3 regions of the Paenibacillus hexagrammi genome follow, and region 1 is predicted to be linked to each of the others. Evidence: predicted binding sites of a transcription regulator. Region 1 holds the regulator's gene; each other region holds the start of a gene.
What was found. The regulator Rex, encoded in region 1, represses fermentation and respiration genes when NADH is low (regulators of the CRP and FNR family bind a similar motif). The targets are predictions, from matches to a motif close to TTGTGAAATATTTCACAA.

Region 1 (6,710 bases):
ACTCCTATCTTCGAAGAAGTTCTAGGCAGCATAACGAATTTACTGAACTCACCGTCCGTCAAACGCACGTATACATATTGATCATCCATCTCCGTCGACACTTTCAGGTTCGGAAGTTCTGAAGCATAAGACTCCAAGGCTTTCGGAATATCGGTATACTGCTTCGTCTCCATAGCTTGGGCTACATCGAACAAAGCTTTCGACCACCAGCTCTCAAGTTCAGGTGACGAGTTGGATTTTACATTATATTGAACGGTTCTCTTCCCAAGAATCGAGGAACCTTGATCGGCAATATGACTTACAATAGCACGCAAATCCGCATCCGGCTTCAATTCCAAGTCAATCGTAGCTGCCTCACTGTCCAGCTTAATGGAGGAGCTTTCTATACCGGAGGACTCGCTCACAATTTGGGACAATGGATTTTCCATAGCTAAGCTGTTATATGCAAACCAACCACCGAACAAAACTGTGGCAGACACAATCACACTTGCAACAAGAGGTAAGAGACGCAGCTTCATCAGACAACGTCCCCCTTTCTTTAGTCTATTTTGTTTCCTTAGCCATTCGCTATACGAAGAGTATATCACGTGATATATACGAATGCCTTCATCAAAAGTTGGAAAACAAAAAGCCCAGCCCTTATTGCAGGCTGAGCCGATAGGTATCGATATAGGTACCTTCTTTAAATGTATAATAGTCGTAGTAATATCTTAAACCTTTTGCTTCCTGCTTCTTATAAAATACTTCCCACACATATTGGCTGCCGAGCTTGCCAGGCAGAATCCGCAAAGTCTCAATTGCTGGATCTTTCTTCAGCATGGTTTCCCGAACCTGGTCCTCGGTAAAAGCTTCCGCGGCTACTTCTGTGTGAACTTCTTTATCAGAGATCCATACAACAACCTGCTGACCGATCTTGTCCTCGCCTCTTATGATTTGAAAAGGCTCATCGCCATAAAAGGAATCGACCTTGGTCGCTTTCGTTAATATCGTTTTCTCATAAGCTGTTTCAACAGCCTTACTGTTAGCATCCCAGTGTTCGTTCTGTACACTCAGGTAGAAACGGGTGATGACAACGATAAGTGTCAACAGAACGAATATCCCCAGCATGATGACTCTTCTCCAGAGCACTTACCCTGCCTCCTTCGGTCTATTTCGATCCAATTGGGGGAAAACGATTAGGATTGAGTCAATCGATCGAAGCATTGCTCGAACTCAAACTTGATTTTCTCTTCATCTAAAGTTAGGCATTGACCGCCGCGCACAACCCATTTGCCATCCACACATACATCCACGACATCTTTAGCCGATGCTGAATAGATCGCATGAGAGATAAAATCGGTTTTCGGCAGAAAATGAGGCTGGTCGATATCCAGCGCGATAAAGTCCGCCTTCATGCCAGGTGCAAGCTGTCCCACATTGTCCAGCCAAATGGATTCAGCTCCCCACTTTGTTCCCATAAGCAGGGCCTCGGTTGCTGGAACTGCGACAGGGTCACCTGATACTCCTTTATGAATCAAAGCAGCCAAACGCATTTCCTCGAACATATCAAGATTATTATTCGAAGCAGCTCCATCGGTTCCTAACGAAACCTTGACTCCGGCACGAAGTAATTCTGGTACCCGCGCAACGCCGCTAGCAAGCTTCAGATTGCTTCCCGGATTGTGCGAAATACGTACATCATAACGTTTCAACACTTCAATCTCTTCATCAGTAAGATGTACACCGTGTGCGACAAGCGTAGGGCGGCTGAAGACACCGATCTTCTCTAAATGTGCAACAGGTCGTAAGCCATACTGATCAACGTTGGCCTGCACTTCCCTGCTCGTTTCGGACATGTGTGTATGTATCGGAAGGTTCAAATCATGAGCAACCTGTACAATCTTTTCAATATAATCAGGCGGACAAGTATAAGGAGCATGCGGCGACATCATTGTTGTAATTCTTCCGTCCGCTTTGCCATGCCAGTTCTTTGCGAATTCAGTAGCTTCATTTAGCTTTGCAACTTGTACATCAGGAGGACACAGCCCGATTACTCCGCGGGTCAAACATGCTCTCATACCCGATTGTTCAACAGCCTGGGCTACTTCATTCATATGGTCGTACATGTCGACAAAAGTCGTCGTGCCGCCCTTCAGCATTTCCAATATCGAGAGAAGGGTGCCCCACTTAACATCTTGTGTAGTAAACTTGGCTTCCATTGGCCACATCTTCTGTTCTAACCAGATTTGAAGCGCCATATCGTCCCCATAGCCTCTGAGCAAAGACATCGCTGCATGACCGTGTGTGTTAACAAGACCCGGCATATACAGTTTATTCGTACCGTCTATGTATTCATCGAAGATTTCGCTTTCAGCAGGACTACCTTCATGAATGGAAGTGATGCGGTTACCTTCTATAACCATATATCCTCGAATGACTGGATTGCTAGTATCGGATGTGATAAAAATCCCATTCTTTATACACGTTTTTTTCATAGTAAAATATCCTTTCTTCGCGCATTCTAAAGCAAACAACGCTTTTTCCACTGTACATCTTCATTCCCTGAAAATCAAGAAAGGAATAAATGTGCAACATATTGGATTTACCATTGCTTTCCGCACAAAATTTATGATATTTTTAATCTCGTGAGTTTTCAACAAATTGGTCTATTTTACTAGAAAAATCGATCAATATGATGTACATATAGAAAAATATAGGAGGATCTTATGACATTATTCTCGAAAAAGAGCGATGTGGACTTTCTTCAGCTGTTAATTCAATCAGCGGAGAACGCGCTTCAAACGGCTCAAATGTTCCGCACGGCCATGATGGGGGACAAGCCCCCGACAGATTTCGTGAAAGCGATCCATGACTTGGAGCATCAAGGTGATTCCATTACGCATGAGATCTTCAAAGGCTTAAACAAAGTTTTCATTACACCTCTAGATCGGGAAGACATTATGGAGTTAGCCTCCAAAGTAGACGATGTCACGGACGGTATCGAAGCTACGATCGCTCGGTTTGACTATTTAAATTTGACTTATACAGATCAGTTCATGCGCGACTTTTCAGCTGTCATTGTTGACTCATGTCAGCATATGCTGGATGCATTTAAGCTTTTGGCAAGGAAAAAATATATGCAGATTTCGGAGCATACGGTTGCCATCAACAGCTTGGAAAATGACGGGGATCGTCTCATGAGAGAAGGCATCCGTCAAATTTTCTTAGCTAAAAAAGATATCTATGAAGACTTCAAGCTGAAGGAAGTTTATGAACGTTTGGAAGAAACTACAGATGCCTGTGAAGATGTCGCCAACATTCTGGAAAGTGTCGTTCTTCGTTATTCTTGAGGATCGGCGCTAGGAGGATAACATGATAACCTATCTCATCATCATTGTGGCGCTCGCACTGCTATTTGATTTTATCAATGGCTTTCATGATACGGCAAACGCGATCGCTACATCTATCTCGACTCGGGCTCTCAGCCCCAGAGTCGCTGTCATCATGGCAGCCTCTCTGAACTTTCTAGGTGCGGTTGTCTCCTCGGAGGTTGCCAAGACGGTAGGGGGTAAAATTGCCAACCCCGCCACGATTGATCATGGCATCGAGATTGTCATCGCCGCCCTGTTGGCTGCGATTATTTGGAACCTATTAACCTGGTACTTCGGCATTCCATCTTCTTCGTCCCATACTTTAATTGGCGCACTAGCAGGTGCGGTCATCGCTGGTGCCGGCTATCATTCCGTGAATTGGAGCGGTTTCACCGAAATTATCATCATTTTGGTGCTGTCACCTATCGTAGCATTCGGCGTCGGCTTGCTAGTCATGTTTTTCTTGAAATATCTGGTTTTATGGACAGGCAATAAATCGAGATCAAAATACAACAGGACTTTTCGTACATTACAAGTTATCACGGCTGCACTTCTTTCTTACTCCCATGGTGGTAACGATGCGCAAAAAGCAATGGGTATTATCGTTTTCGCTCTCGTAGCTGGAAATTTCCAAAGCACATTGGATGTACCCCTGTGGGTAAAACTTGCTGCTGCAATCGCCATGGGTCTTGGAACTTCCATCGGTGGATGGCGAATCATTAAAACAATCAGTCGTAAAATCATTAAAATCGAGCCAATCAACGGCTTCGCTTCCGACCTGACTTCGTCGATTGTCATTCAGGTATCCACGCACTTAGGTATGCCTTTGTCCACAACCCACGTCATTTCTTCCGCAATTATCGGAACAGGAAGTGTGATGAGGTTCCATGAAGTCCAGTGGGCAACTGTCGGTCGTATGGTAATTACTTGGGTTATTACGATTCCGATTAGTATCGCGTTATCGTACATCATCTACTTTTTACTCTTCAAATTGTTTTAACATAAGGAATAACTTTCCTAACATCTGAAAAAAGACCTCCTTCGTCGCCTGAAAAGGCATCGATGGAGGTCTTCATGTTTTATGAGCCTAAGATTCCGATTGCTCGGTAATTAATCCAGGTAGTAGGCCAAGCTCTGCAGCTCTGTTGTAAAATCCGCATGGTGCACGCGAACCTCACCAGGAACTTTAATAATAACAGGGGCAAAATTTAAGATCGCTTCAATGCCAGCCTCTACGAATTGATTCGCTACATTTTGCGCTTCTGCAGCCGGTACCGTGATAATGCCAATTCTAACCCCTAATCGGGCCAACGTTTCTTTCATTTCACTCATGGGCTGCACCGTAAGATTATTAATGGTTTCACCGGTCTTCTGCGGCATCGCGTCAAAAACAGCTACAATCTTCATATCGTTTCTGAGATACGTATTATAATTGCAAAGGGCTCGACCTAAATTGCCAGCTCCGACAAGAGCAACCTGAAGCTGGCGATCCAACTTTAGAATCTGGCGGATTTTTTCGATCAAATAAGCAACATCATAGCCGATGCCCTTTTTGCCGAATTCCCCGAAATACGCCAAATCCTTACGAATTTGAGCTGGATTGAGATCCAATTTGTGTCCCAAATCCTGCGAGGAAACGGTCATAATATTTTTCATCGCGAGTTCATTAAGAAATCGTAAATAAATCGGCAGACGACGAACGACAGCCTCGGAAATTTTTTGCGACTTCATCGCTGCTCCTCCCCCATCCATTCCTTAATTCTTGGAAGCATCTGTTCCGTTGTCATATGTTCGATCTTAGGCCCCGGCAGTGAATATAGGAAATACTTCCCATAATAAGTATCGATAACGCGGGTATCATAAATAATAACAATTCCCTTGTCCGTTGCACGTCTAACCAACCTGCCAAAACCTTGCTTGAAGCGAATCACGGCTTGCGGGACGGATAATTTCATAAAAGGATTTTCATTCCGTTTTTTCAAATTCTCACTTTTCGCTTCAACCAGCGGATGATTGGGCGGCTGAAACGGCAGACGAATGATTGCTAAGCAGCTTAACGCATCTCCCGGTATATCGACGCCTTCCCAGAATGAGCTAGTGCCCAGCAGCACGCAAGAAGGGTCTTCTTGAAACATTCGGGTCAGCTTACTGCGGTTGCCGCTGTCAACTCCTTGACCAAGTACGGTAATGCCATGCGGCTTCAAGCGTTCCTTCATGCCTGCGTGAATCTGTTTAAGCATCCTATTTGAAGTAAAAAGCACCAGCATACGGCCCTTGGTGACCAGGGCAACCTGGCACAGGGAATCAATCAACGCTTGCGTGAATACAGCGTCGCCTGATGGTCCCTTAATCGTCGGAAAGTCTCTGGGAATACAAACCAACGCTTGCTCTCTATAATTAAACGGAGAAGGCAGCTGGACCGTTTTCAGTTTGCCCTCGTTCCCGCCCTCGGGGATCTGGAGACCTAGCTGGTCTGCGGCATATTGAAACGATTTATTTACTGACAAGGTGGCAGATGTAAGAATGATACTGTCTTTATTCTCAAAGAAATGCTCCTGCAGCAAATGGCTAACATCGGTCGGGACACTAATCAGCTGCAGCGATTTGCTCTTGGCATATGTCCCCGCTTCCATCCAATACACGTAGCTCTCGTCCTCCATCTTCATGAAAAAACGCAGAGCGTCCCTATGCTCATAAAGTTCCTTCAAGGTACCGCCGAGATCCGTTACTAAACTCTGAACTTCAAGCACTTCCTGCATCTCTTTCATATCTGCAAGGGTTCGATCTAAAGTCCGAAGTATATCGTTCATACTCAGATGAATGTTGTCTTCAAGCATTTGAAGCTCGTTCCAGTGACTAGGAAGCGAGTCCGGCTTCATTCGCAGCACGTACTGCGAGTTCTCCGACTGAGAGGGATCACTCCTCCTGACCAAGTGCTCGTACAGTTGTTCACTCAGCCGATCCCAATCCTCCTTGATTTGCACAAGCTTGGGATACAAGGTATCAATCGTATCGCACCAAGCAGACGCCTTCTCATGCTCGTCGGAAGCTTTCTGCAGGCGGAATCGAAGCATCGGCAGCTGGCCGCTGCGATTATCTTTGTACAACCACTGCAGGGAATGATACAAAGCCGAAGAGTGCAGCTCGATGCCAAGATGCTTACTCGCCACTTCCTCAAAGTGATGGGCCTCATCAATAACGAGATGCTTATAGCTTGGAAGCAGACGATTCTCCGCTTTCATATCCGTGAATAGCATGGAATGATTCGTAATCACGACATCGGCTTGATTGGCTTCATGTCTGGCTCTATGATAAAAGCATTTCTTAAACCAAGGACACATTCGGTTCAGACAAGAATCC
Region 2 (6,710 bases), 3.1 Mb from region 1:
TGGTTCACATGATGAAATGGTTAAGAGAAAACAATTACGCAGCAATTATTTTGACGATGGTCCGGCTGTATGTTGGCTGGGAGTGGATGGTGGCGGGCTGGCACAAGATTACCGGAGAGAAGGCCTTTGATGCAACAGGATTCCTGAAGGGCGCTATCACCAAGCCGGTGCTGGAGACTGGAACGACAGACATGGTGTACGGCAACTATGTAGCTTTCCTGAAAAATTTCGCGCTGCCTCACGTCGGTGTCTTCAATGTTATGGTCCCATGGGGCGAGCTGCTTGTCGGTCTTGGTCTGATCCTTGGCGCATTAACGACAACAGCGATCTTCTTCGGCTTGTTGATGAACTTCATGTACATGTTTGCCGGTACGGTTAGCACGAACCCATGGTTAACGTTCCTCGGATTTTTTCATCATTGCGGCAGGCGCGAATGCCGGTAAATTTGGCGTGGACCACTTGATTTTGCCTTACCTTCACAAGTGGTTTGATAAAGCAGTTGAAAGATTTCATGCCAAACCAAGACTGAGATAAAGAGGAACCAATGGATGAAAAATAAACATGGAGCGCCTGCTTCGTTCTACTCATTGCTGAGGAGAGGGAGCAGGTGTTTTTGCTTTCGGCTGCTTGCTGTACTTCTGTGATTTGATAATTATAGAACGTCTATCTCTAAGCCCAGTATACGGAGCATGTATCTTTCGCAAGCAACGTGGAGGTGTGATTTATATCACAGTATCCCCATTAGTCCGTGTGACATTCTTCACTTACACGCTCCGTCATTCGTCCTAAATTGGATGTATACGAATCAGAAAAGGAGAAGTGATGACCATGCTTTCAGGAGTTATTTTGGCGGGTGGAGAGAATCGCCGGATGAATGGAGAACTGAAGGCGCTGCTTCCATTTGCCGGTCGACCGTTGATTGTGCGGCAGATGGAGCGGATGAGTGAAGTATGCGATGAACTTATTGTTGTGACGAACGATCCAAGGCCTTATTTGCCTATCGTAGACCGATCCGTCCGGATTATTTCCGATTTTTTCGAAGGTCACGGACCGCTTGGCGGCTTGCATGCCGCATTGTCTTTGGCCAAGTATTCCTCCGTGTGGGCGGTTGGCTGCGACATGCCGTTCATCTCCAGCAAAGCGGCCGAGCTCTTGCTAAACAGGAAGCTGGATGGATTTGAGGCAGCGGTTCCCCTTGTGGCAGGGGAGCTATATCCGCTGCATGGCATCTATGATCGTGCATGCGCTGCCGCGATCGAGCCGCTTCTGCGCCAGGGCGAAAGCAAGCTTTCTGTGCTGCTGAGGCACATGTTTTGGTGTGAGCTGGGGGATCAATTTTTATATGAAAATGGTGTGGATCTCAGCTTTGTGTCCAGCATCAAGACCTTGGCAGATTACGAAGCTATGAAGCTGAAGGCTGTGTAATGTAACGAGTTGTTCAGGATTTGAGTGTGAAGCTGTGAGGAAGATCACAGTGGACGGAGCAGATGATGCCGTACAATGGTCTCAAATAATGGATCAGATTTGCAGGAGGTGACCGGTATGAACAGCCAGAGAAGAGTATCACAAGGGACAGATCGGGAAAACGGGGACAAAGAGCCGGTACTCAGCGGTACGTTTGCAGCGGTGCTGCTGTTGGGGCTATTTTTAGTGGGGAGTTGGGGAGCCGTGTTTATCCTGTTTCTATCCAGGCAATAAGGCAATAAGCAAAGATCAGCTTGAAAGAAGGTGGGGGTTCTATGCATATTCATAAACTTGAAAAAATTTGGCTTACGATCGGCATTACGATGTTATTTGTCTTTTTAGCCATACTTGGCGTATCCGCGTTTGCGATGGGTGTCAAACCGCCTAGTGAGCACCATCACCAACTGGATCCGGCCAAGGTACAGGAGACGGCGCCTTTTGATAACCCGGGACTCCATCAAATTGGTGACAATGAATATGAAGCCGTCATGACGGCGTTCACGTTCGGCTATGCTCCCGACAAGATGGAAATCCCTCTCGGAGCTACGGTGAATTTTACGGTCACAAGTCAGGATGTTGTGCACGGGTTCGCGATTCCCGGAACGAATGTGAACATGATGATTGTCCCCGGTGAGGTTAGCCATGTCACTCATACATTTACAAAGCCAGGTGAGTACTTAATTCTCTGCAATGAATATTGCGGCGGAGCTCACGAATACATGAAAACGACGATTACGGTGAGATAACGTATATTCGAAGAAAGGCAGGGGGTCACAGTGAATTTGGATTTAAACCGAACAAACCATCATCGATTCGATCTGAAGGACGGCAAGCTGGTCGTTGCCCATATCCTTGTCGCATTTATCGCGCTGCTGATTGGTGGCATCGCCGGTCTGCTGCAGACTATGGTCAAGAGCGGAACCGTCAAGCTTCCTTACGGGATCGGATATTACGAGCTGCTGACAGCACATGGCATACTGATGGCGATCGTCTTTACCACATATTTTATTATAGGCTTCCTCTATTCCGGTGTTTCTTATACACTGGGCGGCAAGCTGCTGCCGATTGTCCATCGGATGAGTTGGCTCGGGTTTGCTTTCATGACGGCAGGAACTGTGCTAGGTGTCATCATGGTTCTAACAGGAAAAGCCAGCGTACTGTATACCTTCTACGCTCCTCTGAAGGCTTCGCCCTACTTTTACATCGGATTAGCCTTGTTGGTGGTCGGAAGCTGGATTAGCGGCTGGGGTATCTTCTGGCAGTATAAATATTGGAAGCAAACGCATCAGGGCAAGCTGACTCCTTTATTCGCTTTTATGTCTGTTGTTACTTTTTTGATGTGGCAAATCGCCACCATCGGTGTAGCTGCTGAGGTACTCATTCAATTGATTCCTTGGTCTTTCGGCTGGGTGGAAACCATCAATGTAATGCTGAGCCGCACGCTGTTCTGGTATTTCGGACATCCGCTTGTTTATTTTTGGCTCATGCCTGCGTATATCTGCTGGTATGTCATTATTCCAAAGATCATCGGAGGCAAAATCTACAGCGACGCGCTGGCTAGACTTTCCTTCATTCTGCTGCTGCTGTTCTCGATTCCGGTAGGCTTCCATCATCAATTGATGGAGCCAGGCATCAGCTCGTTTTGGAAGTACTTGCAGGTCGTGTTGACGTTCATGGTTGTGATTCCATCTCTCATGACGGCGTTCTCCCTGTTCGCAACCTTCGAATTGAACGGCCGTGCCAAAGGAGCCAAAGGCTTGTTCGGCTGGGTAAAAGTCATGCCTTGGAAGGACGTGCGCTTCTTCGCTCCTTTCATGGGGATGCTGATCTTTATTCCGGCAGGGGCCGGGGGACTTATCAATGCTAGTAACCAAATGAACGCTGTTGTGCACAATACGCTTTGGGTAACCGGTCACTTTCACTTAACGGTGGCAACCAGTGTGGCGCTTACGTTCTTTGGTATCACCTATTGGCTGCTGCCAGTAGTAACAGGACGCGTTTTGACCCCACGGATGAATAAACTGGGTATCATTCAAACGATCATTTGGTGTGTCGGCATGTTCTTTATGTCCGGTGCGATGCATCTGGTAGGTCTTTTCGGAGCTCCGCGAAGAACGGCATTTACGACGTACGAAGGCAATGCCGATGCGGCTGCCTGGATGCCGTATTATGTGTTCATGGCAATTGGAGGCACGGTTCTCTTCATCGGCGTACTGCTCATGGTATACAACGTGTTCGCGCTGCTTCGCGCCCCGAAAGGCGTGGAGGAATATCCGCTCGGTGAGGCGATGGAATCGGCGGAAGCAACGCCAGCTTATTTGGACCATTGGCGCCTATGGATCAGTTTGTCTGTATTGCTCATTCTAGTGGCGTATACGATTCCGCTGATGGATATGATCACCAGCACGACACCAGGTTCGAAGGGCTTTATCACGTGGTAAAAAGTGAATAAAAAGGCGGCAGAATTCAAGATTTGGAGCTGTCGCCTTCTCTTCCATAATGATTGTGAAAACATTCACAATATGGTCAATAAAATAGGAGTGGGCTGTGATTTTTCTCATAGTTGGAAAGCTGGAATCGGCTTAAGCTAAAAGCATGAACTCGCAGACAAAGACAGCACGGAACCCTATGAAGGAGTGGATGATCAATGGCGATGAAGGAAGCGAAAGTAAACGAACAATTGACGGCTCAAGAAGAGGTCAATCAGTTGGTGGCACGGGCTAGGCAGGCTCAGCAGCAATTTCTGAAATTGGATCAGGAGAAGGTTGACTATATTGTGCAGCAGATGGCGCTGGCCGGCGTGGATCGGCACATGTCTCTTGCTAAGCTGGCTGTAGAAGAAACCGGACGCGGCGTGTACGAGGATAAAATCACGAAGAATCTGTTCGCAACCGAGTACATCTATCACAGTATCAAAAACAATAAAACCGTTGGGGTTATCGAAGAAAATCATTATGAAAATTACCAAATGGTTGCCGAGCCAGTTGGGATTATCGCAGGGGTTACACCGGTAACCAACCCTACTTCCACAACCATGTTCAAGTCACTGATCGCAACGAAAACGCGCAACCCGATCATCTTCGCCTTCCATCCATCCGCCCAGCAATCCAGCGCGGCAGCAGCGGCAACACTGCTTGAAGCGGCCGTGAAAGCCGGGGCGCCTGAGCACTGCATTCAGTGGGTCGTGCATCCATCTGTAGAAGCCACGCAGCTCCTGATGAACCACCCGGATGTGGCGCTGGTGCTCGCGACAGGGGGCTCCTCCATGGTGAAGGCGGCCTATAGCACAGGCAAGCCGGCATTGGGCGTAGGCCCCGGTAACGTGCCTTGCTTCATTGAAAGATCAGCCAACCTGCAGCAGGCCGTGAACGACTTGATCTTGTCCAAAACCTTTGACAACGGCATGATCTGCGCCTCCGAGCAGGCTGTCATTATCGAAGAGGCAGTGTTTGCAGATACACGCAAGCTTATGGCGGACCAAGGCTGCTACTTCTTGAACAAGGAAGAGACAGCGGCTGTCTCCAAGCTCGTCATTAACTCTGACAAATGCGCGGTGAACGCCGTCATTGTCGGTCAATCCGCTGTCAAGATTGCTGAAATGGCTGGCATTACGGTTCCAGCTGGAACGAAGATTCTTGTAGCAGAGCTAGGCGGTGTAGGCGAGGCGTTTCCTTTATCTGCCGAAAAATTAAGCCCTGTACTGGCCTGCTACAAAGTGAAAAATGCGGAGCAGGGCATCGATCGAGCGGTCGAAGTGGTCAAATTCGGCGGCATGGGGCATTCCTCCGTCGTTCATTCCCAGAATGAAGAGGTCATTCGAGCTTTTTCCAACAAGCTGCAAACCGGACGCATTATCGTCAATTCCCCTTCTACACACGGGGCGATTGGGGATATCTACAATACAAACCTGCCGTCTCTGACGCTGGGCTGCGGCTCCTATGGACATAACTCCACGACTTCGAACGTAAGTGCGGTCAACCTGATTAACGTGAAGCGGGTGGCTTACCGGACCGTGAATATGCAGTGGTTTAAAATACCGCCAAAAATCTATTTCGAAAAGGGCGCTACGCAGTACCTGGAGAAAATGCCCGACATTACGCGCGTCATGATTGTCACCGATCCGATGATGGTGAAGCTCGGCTATGTAGAGCGAGTGGAGTACTACCTGCGCAAGCGGAAGCTTCCGGTGTATATTGAAGTGTTCTCCGATGTGGAGCCCGATCCTTCGGTGGACACGGTGGAACGCGGCCGTGCACAAATGGCAGGCTTCCAACCGGACTGCATCATTGCCCTGGGCGGCGGATCCCCTATGGACGCAGCTAAAGCGATGTGGCTGTTCTATGAGTATCCGGATACGAGCTTCGATGCGCTGAAGCAAAAATTTATGGACATCCGCAAACGGGTGTACAAATATCCGCGTCTGGGACGCAAAGCCAAGTTCGTCGCGATTCCGACGACATCAGGCACAGGCTCGGAAGTGACTTCATTCGCCGTCATCACTGACAAACAAAAAGGCAATACCAAGTATCCGCTTGCCGATTACGAGCTGACACCGGCCGTAGCGATCATTGATCCGGATTATGTATACAGCCTGCCAAAAACGGCCGTAGCCGATACCGGTATGGACGTTCTCACACATGCGATTGAGGCTTATGTCTCGGTAATGGCGAATGATTATTCCGACGGCTTGGCGATGAAGGCCATCCAGCTGGTGTTCCAGAATCTTGAGAAGTCGTTCGCGACCGCTGACCCGATTGCTAGAGAGAAGATGCATAACGCTTCGACCATTGCCGGTATGGCTTTCGCCAACGCCTTCCTGGGCATTAACCACAGCTTGGCGCACAAATGGGGCGGCGAATATCATACGGCGCACGGCCGTACGAATGCGATTCTCATGCCGCATGTCATCCGCTACAATGCGCAGAAGCCAACGAAGTTCACTTCGTTCCCGAAATACGATCATTTTGTGGCTGATCAGCGCTATGCTGAGATTGCCCGCATGCTGGGGCTGCCTGCTAGAACAACCGAAGAAGGCGTGAACAGCTTAATCGAAGCGATTCGCAAGCTGAACCGGACACTCGGTATTCCGGAGAAGTTCCAAGATCTAGGCTTTCAAGCCGAACAGTTCGAAACACGCGTCGAATATCTGGCGGACCGGGCTTTCGAGGACCAATGTACAACCGCGAATCCGCGCATGCCGCTTGTTACAGAGCTGGCGGACATCTACCGGAACGCTTTTTACGGTA
Region 3 (6,710 bases), 3.1 Mb from region 1:
GGCAGACCGATGAAAGGACGCATACATTCCTTCGACACCTTTGGCACCGTTGACGGTCCGGGCATCCGTTTTGTCCTCTTCATGCAAGGGTGCATGCTGCAGTGCAAGTATTGCCATAATCCCGATTCCTGGGAGATGAATGCAGGCAGACAAATGGATGTAGAGGAAATACTGAGTGAAATCGAGCCGTTTCTTGAATATTACCGCCGTTCGGGCGGGGGCATTACGGTAACGGGAGGGGAGCCTACACTGCAGGCTCCGTTCCTGGCCCGCCTGTTTGCCGAGTGCAAACGGCGTTGGGGGCTGCACACGGTGCTGGACTCCAATGGCTTCTGCGAGCCAAGCCATGCGCGTGAGCTGCTGGAGGTCACCGATCTGGTGCTGCTCGACTTGAAGCAGCTGAATCCGCAGCGGCATATTGAGCTTACCGCGCAGCCGAACGACCGGATCAAGCGCTTCGCGGAGCATCTGAGCGAGATCGGCAAGCCTGTGTGGATCCGGCATGTGCTTGTGCCGGGCTGGACGGACAGCTATCAGGATTTATCCGAGCTGGGGAAATTCATTGGCTCACTTAGCAATATAGAGAAGTTGGAGCTGCTGCCTTATCACCGCATGGGCGTCTACAAGTGGCAGCAGATGGGCAAGGAGTATCCGCTGGATCAATGCCCGGAGCCGACGGAACGGGACGTGGCCAGAGCGCGGATGATCATTGATCAGGGCATACAGGCAGCGCAGAATGAGCATGAAACAGTGTGAAATGGTGTAAAACGGTATATCGTTGAGAAACGCTGTTAGATGTCATTGAAAGACCGTGAAAACCCGTAAAATTCCGTGAAATTTTATAACACCCTGAAGCGCCCTGCTAAAATGGTAAGAACCTCAAAGCTAAATAATTTGAAATTCATACCGCCCGGTCGCTACTTGGGCGGATACTTGTCTTTCTATTGAAGGCTTTTGTCCTGTCAGGGGGTTAATGTACGCTCGCTTTTATCCAGTTGAAGAGAAGGGGGACGAACACCCGAGACAACAAACCGTCTGGCGTGAGGGGTTATGCCAGCAATCGGGAAGTCCTAATCCACTCGGCAGGGGGTACGAATGAACACGCTGCCAACATGCAGCTTTGTGCGAACAACAAATAGTGCCGGCGCAATCACCGGCACTACTCATAAACAGCTAGACAGGAACGTGTCACAGCAGGTATTCCTCCTGAAGTCCAATGCGGTGCAAATATTCAATGTGCTCCGCTTTCGAATGTTCTTCTCCTACAGGCTCCTGCTTCTCAGCCGTGGCATCCTCATTAAGAATCGTCAACCCGCCTGCGCGTTCCGCGAATACCTGCCCATATTCACAGCAATATTCATCACGTAGTAAATCCTCCAGATTCTTGGTTGCAATCTTAGCCGGGATCGTCATAATCATCTCTCCTCTCCTTCTTGATTTCATCATACTCTTTTCCTACGGTTCTTCATGTGATAAATTTCACAATACTGACATTTAAAGATTGAGGGTTGTTTGGACGCATACAACTCAAAAATGGCGCAGTTGAAAGCAATTGGTGTGATGTATCGCACAGCGGCATTCCTTTTACAGAGCTATACTGAAGACATCAAGCTTGAAGAGTGAAGAACTTGGGAGGGAAGCGACATGGAAGTACATGCTGAAAGCTACTGCATGGGCCTCGCATCATCCAACCCGGATGTGCTATCTTTAGCAACCGATCGCCTGAAGGAAGAGCACCAGCAATTGCGCCAGCAATTGAGATTATTGGAAGCCAGCGCCAAGGAAGTGATGATGCTTGATGACGGAGTGAAAGGACTGCAGCTACTAGGGCAGCTGAGAGGACTGACGGCTCAGTTAATGGACGAACTGGAGCGTCATGCTCAGTGGGAGGACCGGGAGCTATTTCCTTTCCTTATGAATTATTTCCGCCGGGAATCGGCACCGTCTATCCTGCCTTCCTTCTGGGTGCTCGAGAAAGACCATCAGCTAGGCGTTTCGTTCATTCAATCCTTTCATGAGGCCGTTATCGAGCTGTCACCTTTAATTGTAAAAAAACGTCTGGGCGAAGCGGCTTCCCATCTGGTGCAGGCCTGCTTGATCCTGAATGACCATATTACGATGGAAGAACAAATGATTCTTCCTCTAACGGAGCAAGTATTAACGGATCTTGAATTATTTTTCTCATAGGGGATGAGGTTATGCAAGTAATCGTTCATGGAAAACATCTTACCGTCACTTCTGCTCTTCACGAATACGTGGAACGCAAGCTGGGACGTCTCGATACGTGGTTCGAAGATACCTGCGAGCTGCATGTTACGCTTTCTCTTCAAGGCCATAAACAGCTTCACGTCGTGGAGGCGACAGTCGTTGGCAGCGGAGTTGTGCTGCGGGCAGAAGAAAAACGAAGCGATATGTATGCTTCTATCGATGTGGTTGCAGATAAGCTGGAAAGACAGGCGCGCAAGCTGAAGGATAAGATCAAGCACAAACTCCGTCATTCCGGCGTACTAGAAGAAGCGGAGTTCTTCAGCGATGATCAGGAAACGAACGAACCCAAGTTTGAGGTAGCCCGAATCAAAACCATTCCTCACAAGCCGGAGGACATTGAGGAAGCCATTCTTCAAATGAACCTGCTTGATCACAATTTTCATTTGTTTTTCAACAGTGATTCCAATAAGACGGAGCTGGTATACCGCCGCAGCGACGGCACCTACGGCTTAATCACAACAGCGTAGAAACAGCCGATGAACGTACAGACAGTCTTCCCGTGAATGGGCGAGGCTGTCTTTTCTTTTCTTCATATTTGACAACAATCAGTGTGATGTTTCTCACTTCGGTATTCTTCTGCTCGCTATATGATAGGACTATAAGCTCTTTCAGTTCGCTTTACGAGGAGGACAATAAAGATGGGTATGGAGATGACAAATAGAGAAAAGCTGGTGCTGATCGGTAACGGTGTGGCCGGCATGAACACCATTGAACAGATCATGAAGCTGGACCCGGATAAGTATGAAATAACGGTGATCGGCAAGGAGCCGCACCCTAACTATAATCGGATTCAGTTGTCTTACTTATTGGAAGGAAGCAAGACGTTTGATGAAATGATTTTGAACGATTATTCCTGGTATGAGCGTAATGGTGTTACCTTGTGCGCAGGTATTGCAGCTGAGAGGATCGACTTAGCTTCGAAGTTTGTTCACATGAGTGACGGAACTACCGTCAGCTATGATCGATTACTTATCGCAACAGGCTCCAAGCCGTTCATGCTGCCTATACCAGGCATAGATAAAGAAGGTATTGTCGGATTTCGAGATGTGCAGGACTGTGAACGGATGAAGGCAGCGGCAAGCACCTGCAGGAAGGCAGCGGTAATTGGTGGCGGGCTGCTGGGACTCGAGGCGGCAAAGGGACTTCTGAAGCTAGGGATGGAAGTGACGGTCGTGCACCTGTTCTCCGATCTGATGGAGCGGCAGCTGGACACGACGGCTTCCACCATGCTGAGAGCTGAGCTGGAAGGCCAGGGCTTGCGTTTTCTGATGAATAAGAAGACGGTCGAAATTAGCGGCGATGAACGAGTTAAGAGCTTACGTTTTGAAGACGGCACCGAGCTGGAAACGGATTTTCTTGTGATGGCGGCCGGTATTGTGCCCGATACTGCGCTCGCGCGTGAATGCGGCTTGGAGACGGCCAGAGGGATCATCGTGAACGATTACATGCAAACGAGTGATACGCATGTGTATGCGGTAGGCGAGTGCAACCAGCATCGCGGTGTGAGCTATGGTTTGGTTGCGCCGCTGTTCGAGCAGGGCAGCGTACTTGCGAAGCATCTGTGCGGTGTGCCTACGGAGCCGTACCAAGGCTCGGTTGTCTCGACCAAGCTGAAAATATCCGGCGTTGATGTCTTTTCCGCAGGTGAGTTCCAGGATGCGCCCGGTCTTGACGTGATTCGCACACAAGACAATTGGAGCAAAACGTACAAGAAGGTTCTGCTCCGCGACAATCGCATTGTCGGCTGTGTTTTGTTCGGTGACGTTCACGATTCCGCACAGCTGTTTAAATGGGTCAAGGCGGAAGAGGCGATGACCCGCGAGATTCATGAGCAGCTTACAGGTTCCGCACATATTGAGGGAGCCGATCCGCTGGCTTTTGTCACCGCGATGCCTGCTGACGAAATTGTGTGCGGATGTAACGGTGTAACCAAAGGCATGATCGTTCAAGCCATCACTGATCAGGGGCTTAGCACGGTGGACGAAATCAAGGCCTGCACGGGAGCAAGCCGTTCATGCGGAGGCTGTAAGCCGATGGTGGAGCAAATTCTTGCTCTCACGCTTGGGGATCGGTACGAAGGCAGCAAGAACGCAGTAGAGACGCTTTGCGGATGTACGACCCACAGCCGGGAGGATGTCATCGCGGCCATTCGGGATAAGCGGTTGACGCATGTGCGGGAAGTCATGAACGTGCTGGAGTGGCACAATCCGGAGGGTTGTACGAAGTGCCGCCCTGCGATCAATTATTACATCGGCATGGTCTGGCCGGAAGTATTCGAGGATGAGAAGGACTCACGGTTTGTGAACGAGAGGCTGCATGCCAACATCCAGAAGGACGGCACATATTCAGTTGTTCCTCGTATGTACGGCGGTGTTACGACACCTGAACAGCTGCGTAAGATCGCTGATGTCGCCGACAAGTATGAGGTGAAGATGGTCAAGGTGACGGGCGGACAGCGACTAGATCTATTAGGTGTGAAAAAAGAGGATCTCCCCCACGTCTGGGAGGAGCTGGGCATGCCTTCAGGCTATGCTTACGCCAAGGCGATCCGTACGGTGAAAACCTGCGTCGGCTCGACATTTTGCCGATTCGGTACACAAGATTCGATCAGCATGGGAATCCTGCTGGAGAAGAAATTCGAACGTCTCTGGATGCCCGCCAAATTCAAAATGGCGGTGAACGGCTGCCCGCGCAACTGTGCTGAGGCGGAGATCAAGGACTTTGGCATCATCGGCAACGATGGCGGCTGGGAGATCTATGTTGGCGGTAACGGCGGCGTGAAGCTGCGAGCGGCAGACCTGCTGTGCAAAGTGAAGACAGACGAAGAGCTGATCGAGCTGGCGGGCGCGTTTATCCAATTTTACCGGGAAACCGGGAAATACGGCGAGCGCACCTCAGATTGGATTGAGCGGATCGGCTTGCAAGCGATTATCCAGGAAATCGTGGACAATCTCGAGCGCCGGAAAGAGCTTGTTGAACGGATCGAGCAGGCGCTGCAAGGGCTGCATGACCCATGGAAGGAAGTCGTCGAGCAGGAAGGTCTGCAGCATCAGCTATATGAAACACTTCAAGTGAAGTAAGGGGGAAACGGTATGGAGATTGTGAAAATAGAGAATCAGGTGAGCTACCATTCTGTGGGTAATGTGGAGGATTTCCCTCTGCATCTGGGCAAAGTCGTCCACATCGAGGGCGGTCCCGAGATTGCGGTTTTTCGGGTAGCGGAACGTACGCTGTACGCTTTGGAGAATCGGACCGGCCATAAGAAAGGCGGTCCTTTAGCGGAAGGACTCGTCAGCGGCGAGTACGTCTACTGTCCGCTTCGCGATTGCAAAATCAGCCTGCTGACCGGAGAGGTTCAACTGCCGGACACCGGACGAGTGAGCGTGTATCCTTTGCGGCTAGATGGCGATGTTGTGCTGGTGGGGGAGAGGGCAGCTAACGAAGCTTCCGAAGGTTAGGAATAGACAAGGCTAGAAGTACTTCGAAGCCCCGATCTGGAACAGCTGTAGGAGAAAATCTACGGAATCTTAAAATGGACCGAACTATATCGACAAGCTGCTGCCACTTGATAAGTGGCGGCTTTTTTGCGTTTGCGGGAATCGATTTTATTCATGATATAATGGAAATAAATGTATGTAATTGGAAGGGGATGTCGGTGAGGCTTCAGTTGATAAAAACTATAGGGTATTTATTAGTTGTGTTCTTTGCAGCATGTTTTCTGTACAAGGTCACACTGTTTTGGAATCCAATTGGATTACAGAGGCAAACCATGACATTCCTTAGTGCGGTTCAAGAGCAAAATTATGAGAAAGCAGCAGCAATGTTGGGGTGGGAAGGAGAGAAAACAGAAGGGAACCAAGTGAGCGCATGGGCTCGGTTAGCCGGGGAGGTAGGGGTTCGGCTCATTTCCTTCAATAATGTTCATGCGGAGTTTGATGATGGTTGTTATTGTACGGGTCATGCAAATCTGGTTTTCGAGATCGACGGGGAACCCCTGGAGGTCAGAGCTATACTTACTTTCGGAAAATGGGGTAAGCCTAAACAAATTTGTGCGATCACGCCTTCGGATATGCGTAGTAGGTCGATCCCTCAGTTGGCAGCATGGAACTTGTTAGCCTGCGGAAATGGTTCATTTTAATGAGAAGCTTCGTTCATTTTTCAAAATAGAAAGGGTTTGATCATATGCACATCGGAGTGGATTTAGATAACACAATTCTTGATGCAACCACGCCCCATTTATATTACTATAATTTATTCATGATGTAGGAGAATTGATCGAGCATGTATTCAAATAATGGAGGTATGGGTTCGCATGATGACGCAGGAAAATCATATGAAATTTATACTGGCACCAGACTCGTTCAAGGAGAGCATGACCGCCAGGCAGGCGGCTCAGGCCATGGAACGCGGAATCCGCAAGGTGTTTCCTGAAGCGGAATGCG

Region 2: the regulator Rex is predicted to act here: its motif matches at 3,968-3,985, upstream of adhE (bifunctional acetaldehyde-CoA/alcohol dehydrogenase).
Region 3: the regulator Rex is predicted to act here: its motif matches at 1,468-1,485, upstream of L0M14_RS00685 (hemerythrin domain-containing protein).

The regions. Positions count from the first base shown of each region.
Region 1 covers NZ_CP090978.1:3,220,750-3,227,459, forward strand. The annotation lists gene L0M14_RS14430 (hypothetical protein) at 1-518, opposite strand, end outside; gene L0M14_RS14435 (cell wall elongation regulator TseB-like domain-containing protein) at 640-1,128, opposite strand; gene L0M14_RS14440 (amidohydrolase) at 1,176-2,474, opposite strand; gene L0M14_RS14445 (DUF47 domain-containing protein) at 2,706-3,329, shown strand; gene L0M14_RS14450 (inorganic phosphate transporter) at 3,352-4,350, shown strand; gene L0M14_RS14455 (redox-sensing transcriptional repressor Rex) at 4,461-5,081, opposite strand; gene dinG (ATP-dependent DNA helicase DinG) at 5,078-6,710, opposite strand, start outside.
Region 2 covers NZ_CP090978.1:139,751-146,460, forward strand. The annotation lists partial or broken gene L0M14_RS00640 (DoxX family membrane protein) at 9-534, shown strand; gene mobA (molybdenum cofactor guanylyltransferase) at 829-1,425, shown strand; gene L0M14_RS00650 (cytochrome c oxidase subunit 2A) at 1,543-1,698, shown strand; gene L0M14_RS00655 (cytochrome c oxidase subunit II) at 1,740-2,210, shown strand; gene L0M14_RS00660 (cbb3-type cytochrome c oxidase subunit I) at 2,247-3,905, shown strand; gene adhE (bifunctional acetaldehyde-CoA/alcohol dehydrogenase) at 4,112-6,710, shown strand, end outside.
Region 3 covers NZ_CP090978.1:148,844-155,553, forward strand. The annotation lists gene pflA (pyruvate formate-lyase-activating protein) at 10-756, shown strand; gene L0M14_RS00680 (hypothetical protein) at 1,189-1,419, opposite strand; gene L0M14_RS00685 (hemerythrin domain-containing protein) at 1,645-2,187, shown strand; gene hpf (ribosome hibernation-promoting factor, HPF/YfiA family) at 2,199-2,735, shown strand; gene nirB (nitrite reductase large subunit NirB) at 2,907-5,348, shown strand; gene L0M14_RS00700 (nitrite reductase (NAD(P)H) small subunit) at 5,361-5,726, shown strand; gene L0M14_RS00705 (hypothetical protein) at 6,038-6,406, shown strand; partial or broken gene L0M14_RS00710 (glycerate kinase) at 6,602-6,710, shown strand, end outside.